Linked DNA regions of Selenomonas sputigena. The main gene of each other region encodes a partner of the protein of the gene in region 2 in a complex. Links are inferred from orthologs where the notes say so. Each region holds a gene or a part of one and is shown on either strand. Other genes may lie near its edges.

Evidence for each region.
Region 1: the proteins of OL236_RS09040 (region 2) and OL236_RS01520 are in contact, whole or in part, in a solved structure (PDB 8UXZ), measured with the Escherichia coli proteins. The link is inferred for Selenomonas sputigena from one-to-one orthologs.

What each region holds. Positions count from the first base shown.
Region 1 is NZ_CP110383.1:322,420-325,738, forward strand. What follows is about bases 100-3,094. They hold OL236_RS01520 (acetyl/propionyl/methylcrotonyl-CoA carboxylase subunit alpha), read right to left. Parts: upstream 2,303-3,094; coding sequence 896-2,302; downstream 100-895. Other genes in these bases: brnQ (branched-chain amino acid transport system II carrier protein), read left to right, coding at 100-820; OL236_RS01525 (pyridoxal-phosphate dependent enzyme), read right to left, coding at 2,328-3,094. In the rest of the region: more of brnQ, read left to right, coding at 1-99; more of OL236_RS01525, read right to left, coding at 3,095-3,319; OL236_RS01530 (hypothetical protein), read right to left, coding at 3,205-3,319. UniProt on the Escherichia coli protein: This protein is a component of the acetyl coenzyme A carboxylase complex; first, biotin carboxylase catalyzes the carboxylation of the carrier protein and then the transcarboxylase transfers the carboxyl group to form malonyl-CoA.
Region 2 is NZ_CP110383.1:1,842,775-1,845,888, forward strand. The notes cover bases 109-2,898. They hold OL236_RS09040 (biotin/lipoyl-containing protein), read right to left. Parts: upstream 1,802-2,898; coding sequence 1,415-1,801; downstream 109-1,414. Other genes in these bases: OL236_RS09030 (ankyrin repeat domain-containing protein), read right to left, coding at 109-767; OL236_RS09035 (PBECR2 nuclease fold domain-containing protein), read right to left, coding at 973-1,350; OL236_RS09045 (hypothetical protein), read right to left, coding at 1,847-1,990; mmdA (methylmalonyl-CoA decarboxylase subunit alpha), read right to left, coding at 2,006-2,898. In the rest of the region: more of OL236_RS09030, read right to left, coding at 1-108; more of mmdA, read right to left, coding at 2,899-3,114. UniProt on the Escherichia coli protein: This protein is a component of the acetyl coenzyme A carboxylase complex; first, biotin carboxylase catalyzes the carboxylation of the carrier protein and then the transcarboxylase transfers the carboxyl group to form malonyl-CoA.

The DNA.
Region 1 (3,319 bases), 1.5 Mb from region 2 along the record:
GATGGGGGAGGTGCTCGCTCCGACGGGCGTTTACCTGGAATCGCCCTATGCGCAGGGATTCCAGGATGGCTATCAGACGATGGATCTCCTCGCGACCATCGCCATCGGCGCGCTCGTCGTCAATGCCGTGCGCTATCGCGGCGTGACCGACACGCGCACCATCGGCAAGGCATGCCTCGCAGCCGGTTTCATCACCGTATTCCTCATGGCCTGCGTTTACGGCTCTTTGGCCTATCTCGGAGCGACGAGCGTGACGGTTCTCGGACACTCGGAGAACGGCGGACAGCTCCTCGCCGAAGCCGTGCGCATCTTCTTCGGCGCGGCGGGCAACGTGCTTCTCGCGCTCATCATCATCCTCGCGTGCATCACGACGTGCTGCGGCATCACGTCGAGCGCAGCGATGTTCTTCCACAAGCTCTTCAAGAAGAAGATTTCCTACGAGCGCTTGCTGCTCTTCTCCACGCTCTTCAGCTTCGGCGCGTCGAACATCGGCCTCACGCAGATCATTGCGCTCGCCGTGCCGTTCCTCGTGGCGATCTACCCGCTCGTCATCGTCTTCGTCATCCTCTCGCTCTTCGATCGCTTCATTGGCTGGCGAAAGAGCATCTACCAGGGCGCCGTCCTCGTCACGCTCGCCTTCTCGCTGACGGACGCGATGCATGCCGCAGGCTTCGGCTCTGCCGCCTTCTATGAAATGCTTGCCGCGCATGTTCCGTTCTACGGCGTCATGATGGGCTGGGTCTGCCCGGCGCTCGCCGGAGCGGTCTTAGGATTCATCATCTCGCTCGGGCAGAAAGCGCCGGCGCCGAAGGAAGCGTAGTGAGCACATGCGGGATGCCTCTGCACATGAAAAGAACCCGACGGATGGCCGTCGGGTTCTTTTCATGTGCAGGTCTCACGCGTAATACATGCTCGCGTTGATGGAAGCGGCAAGATCGAGCTTGTCCTTGAGCTTGAGCTTTTTCGGCTCGTTCTCGTAGTGGGTGATGCGGCGCTTGATGAATTGCGTGTCGATGTTGCCCGTGCGGAAGTAGCTGTCCTCAAGAATTTTCTGGTGCAGGGCAATCGTTGTCTTGACGCCTTCGATGCGGAATTCGCTTAGGGCACGTTCCATGATCTTGATGGCATCGCCGCGCGTTCTGCCGTGCACGATGACCTTGGCGATGAGGGAATCGTACCACGGCTCGATTGTCAGTCCCGTCGTCACGCCGCTGTCGAAGCGTACGCGCGGACCGCTCGGCTCGTGCATGAAGGTGATGAGACCGGGAGACGGCAGGAAGTTGTTGTCGGGATCTTCGGCGTTGATGCGGCACTCGATGGCGTGACCGCGGATCTTGATATTCTTCTGCATGAGCCCCAGAGGCTCACCGTCGGCGATCTGGATCTGGCGGCGCACGATGTCGACGCCCGTGACGGCTTCCGTGATGGCGTGCTCGACCTGGACGCGCGGGTTGATCTCCATGAAGTAGAACTTGTTGTCGGCGAGATCGAGGAGGAATTCCACCGTGCCGGCATTCGAGTAGTGGACGCTCTTCGCCGCCTTGATGGCAAGGCGGCCGATCTCGCGGCGCATCTCTTCCGTCAGGGCGACGGAAGGCGACTCTTCGAGGAGCTTCTGATTGCGGCGCTGCAGCGAGCATTCGCGCTCGCCGAGGAAGAGCACCGTGCCGTAGTTGTCGGCAAGAATCTGCGCCTCGATGTGGCGTGAATGCTCGATATAGTGTTCGAAGTAGTGGACGACTTTCTTGAGATCGACGAGATGCAGGATGTTCTTGAGATCCTCTTCGGAATGTGCGACGAACATGCCCTTGCCGCCGCCGCCTGATACAGGCTTCAAGATGACAGGGTAGCCAACTTCCGCGGCAGCCTTCAAGGCCATCTCGTTGCTTTCGAGAGGGGCGCTGCCCTTTGACATCGGAATGCCGGACGGCGCCATGGCAGCGCGCGCTGCATCCTTATCGCCGACGAGGCGCAGGGTCTCGGGCATGGGGCCGATCCAGACGATGCCCGCCTTCGTGACCATCTCGGCGAAGTCGGCATCTTCGGACAGGAAGCCGTAGCCCGGATGGATGGCTTCGGACTTCGTTTGAATGGCTGCCTCAAGGACGGCCTTCTTGTTGAGGTAGCTTTCCGCCGCATCGGCGGGGCCGACGCGATAGGTGAGGTCGGCGAGCTGGACGTGCAGGGCGTTCTTGTCGGCGTCGGAGTAGATGGCAACCGCCTCGACGCCGAGCTCTTGACAGGCGCGGATGACGCGGACGGCGATTTCGCCGCGATTGGCGATGAGAATTCTTTTGAACATAAGTGATGTAGCCTCCTGATTCGTATTATCCTTTGAGTCCCGATCCTGTCAGTGGCACGACGACGCGATAGTTGTCGGGTTTTGCCGTACCGAAGATTTGCATGGCGCCGGCGAGAGCTGCGGCGCTTGTCGTTTCCACATAGATGCCTCGGCGTCCGAGCATTTCTTTGCACTTCACGATTTCTTCATCCTCAACGATGAGGACGTCACCGCCGCTGTTCGTGACGGCAGCGAGCATATCGTGCAAACGTTTGGGTGTTTCGATGCGGATCGATTCGGCAATTGTCTCCGTCTTCGGGCTTGCCGGTATCTTGTTGAACGCCTCGTAGAGCGGTGCACAGTTCTTGCTCTGCACGGGCACGAGGCGTGGCAGGCGGCCGATCTCGATGAAGCCGTAGTAAAGCCCTAAGAGCATCGTGCCGTTACCGACGGGCAGGAAGATGTACTCGGGCACACTCTCGCCGAGCTGTTCATAAATCTCGTATGCCATCGCCTTCATGCCCTCGAAGAAGAGCGGATTGTAGACATGCGAAGCATAGTAGGCGTCGCCGAGGTTTTCCTTGACCGCCTGACACGCGCCCATGCGGCCGCCTTCGGTCTTGACGATCTTCGCGCCGTAGGCGGCAATCTGACGCAGTTTGTCGGGCGACGTCTCCTTTGGCACGTAGACCGTGCAGTCGATGCCCGCCGCCGCTGCGTGCGCTGCGATGGAGGCGCCGGCGTTGCCTGCTGAATCGAGCGCGATCTTCTCAATGCCGACATGGTGGATCTCATTGATCAGCGTGTAGGCTCCGCGATCCTTGAAGGAGCCAGTCGGCAGAAGGTTCTCTGTCTTCAGCAGATACTCGATGCCGTCAATCTTGATGCTCAGAAGATCGGTGTGCATGTGTCCGATCGTGACGTCATGCACCGTTTCTTCGTTTGCCGCCTTGTTCAGATGGAACATGCCGCCGCATTCGCAGCGGTAGTTCATCGAGCTGATGGGATATTTTTTTTTGCATTTCTCGCAGTAAAAAT
Region 2 (3,114 bases):
TTGTCTTTCCGATAAGGATCCGCTCCTGCATCGAGAAGAATCTGTAGAAGCTCGTGCCTTGCCTCGGAAGATGTATAGGTGTGAGATACATACATCAACGGCGTCGTGCCATCGTTTGAACGATAGTTGACATCTATCCCTTGTTCGACAAGGTAGCGGCAGATTGCAATACCATCTCTCCCCAATGGCATGGACAAGAGCGCATTGCGCCGATCCATAGCATAGACGTCCTGAATGGAATTGATAGGCGCACCCCAGTTGTGCAGATATTCCATCAACGGAAGATTGCCGTTTGCCGCTGCTTGCACGAAATAAGAGTGAACGCGATATTCGCGCGTACTGGTGACATACCCGCGCACATCCGCGCCGCGTTCAAGAAGCATCTGCATGATTTCGCGCTTGTCGTTGTAGATTGCGCAGGACAAAGGCGTAGCCGACTTGAAATTGTAGTAGGCGTTGATGTCAAGACCCTTGTCGAGCATACGCCTCACGGTGTCGGCATCGCCTTTTTCAATCGCCACGAAGAGCATCCTCTCATCCGTTGTCGGCTCTCGCTCGATGATGCGATTGTTGATCTCCCCATGCCGAGTCTTCTCCTCAGGTTTTTTCTCTTGTCCTTCCTGCTTCCCGCCCTTGAGGATTGAGCCGAGGACATCGCCGATAATCTTACCCCATTCGCTCGCTTCCGCTTTTGCAGGATGGATGACGGCAGGGACACCCATGAACAGGAAGGCCGCAGCCACGGTTGTGGCGACAAATTTCTTCACAGCATTCGCTCCTTCATTTCGCGGCAGCTTGGTCGCCGCGCATCGCCGGTTCTATTCCAATTCCAAAGATACCAAAAAGGCGCCGCTTTCGGTCGGAGCGTCACACCCGACATCTCTTTTGCCCATTGCCGAAGCATGCGGCGCGTGAGGACGCTTTTTTCACCTCAAAAGCCAGTCGCCTTTTCTTAGTTTCAGTATAACAAGATTACTCTCGCCTGTAAAGGATAACTTTGTTTCTCAATATCTTCTTCCATGTGGCATCGCCAATTCGCCAAAAAGAAATAATGGAATGACTGTAGTGAGAGGGATCTTTTTCTACTTTCAAACGCAAGATTGCCTTGAACCGTTCTCCATTTTCTTCTATCATTTTCAGGATCACAGCGGTATGCGGTTTCGATGATGCAATGATGTAATCCGGCTCTTGTATGATTTGCGGAATGTACCTCATGAATCTCTCATAATCTTGAGGATGCCGTTCTTTGATATGCTCAATCCTCTCATCCGTGATAACGACATCCGAGGATTGAATCTCTCGCTCCACAAGTGAATAAATTGCCTTGTCAATCCTGCAAAGCAAATGCATCGAATCACATCCTTAAACAAAACTGCCGCACGCGGATGCGTGCGGCAGTTTCCATTCGTACAGCTTAGCCAACGATGACCAGCGGATCGCCGGCCTTGACGCTCTGACCGGCGGCGACGTTGATCGCCTTGACCGTGCCGGCCTGCGTTGCAGCGATTTCGTTCTGCATCTTCATGGCTTCGAGAATCAAGAGGACATCGCCCGAGTTGACCTTCTGGCCCTCGGAAACGAGGACGTTGACGATCTTGCCCGGCATCGGGGCGTTGACGGAAGCTTCGCCGGCGCCAGCGGAAACAGCTGCCTTGGCAGGAGCGGCAGGAGCAGCCGGAGCAGCGGCCTTCGGAGCGGCGGGAGCGGCTGCCTTCGGTGCAGGCGCCGCGACGGCTGCCTTCTCTTCCTCGACCTCGACTTCGTAGCTCGTGCCATTGACCTTGATGTTGAACTTTTTCATTGTAAATTCCTCCAAGTCTTCAATTTGTTTTCGCTTACGTCTTTCTTAATGGATGCTCTGGCGACCTGCCATTGCCCATGCGTCGTTGCGCTTGATCTTGACGGCAACGACTTTATTGCCAACCATCATCTGGACGGCTGCAGCGATGACCGCAGCGACCTCAGGTTTGACGTCTTTTGCGTTTTGCATAAGTGAACCTCCCGATTACAACGGAATATTGCCGTGCTTCTTCGCCGGCCCGACTTCGCGCTTCGAGGCGAGAGCGTTCAATGCCGTGATGACATAGGGGCGCGTCTCCTTCGGCTCGATGACCATGTCGGCGTAGCCGCGCTCCGCCGCCTTGTACGGCGTAGCGAACTCCTCGACGTACTCCGCCGTCTTCTGATCCTTGTCGGGATCCTTGCGGAAGATGATGTTCGCAGCGCCCGCAGGGCCCATGACGGCGATTTCAGCCGAAGGCCATGCCATGACCTGGTCTGCGCCGAGTTCACGGCAGCACATGGCGATGTATGAACCGCCGTACGCCTTGCGCGTGATGACCGTGACCTTGGGCACCGTCGCCTCGCTGTAGGCATAGAGCATCTTCGCACCGTGGCGGATGATGCCCGTGTGCTCCTGGCCGACGCCCGGCAGGAAGCCCGGAACATCGACGAGGTTGACGAGCGGGATGTTGAACGCATCGCAGAAGCGGATGAAGCGTGCCGCCTTGTCGGAAGCGTTGACGTCGAGGCAGCCTGCCATGACGTTCGGCTGGTTCGCGATGATGCCGACGGAGCGACCGTCGAAGCGTGCGAAACAGGTGATGATGTTCGTCGCGAAATACTGATGCACTTCGTAGAACTCGCCGTTGTCAACGATGCTGCGGATGACGTCCTTCATGTTGTACGGCGCGTTCGGGTTGTCGGGAATGACCGTGTTCAAGGACTCGTCCATGCGAGACGGATCATCGCCTGTCTCAACGATCGGCGCGTCGTCCATGTTGTTGCTCGGCAGGAAGGAGAGCAGGTAGCGGATCTGCTGGATGCAGTCATCCTCGTCCTCCGCCGCGAAATGCGCAACGCCCGAGACCGAGTTGTGCGTCATGGCGCCGCCCAAGGCTTCCGCCGTGACTTCTTCCGCCGTGACGGACTTGATGACGGCAGGACCCGTGATGAACATCTGGCTCGTGTTCTTGACCATGTAGATGAAATCCGTGATGGCCGGGCTGTAGACAGCGCCGCCCGCGCACGGTCCCATGATGACGGAGATCTGCGGTACGACGCCCGAAGCCGCCGTGTTGCGGTAGAAGATGCCCGCATAGCCCGAAAGCGCGT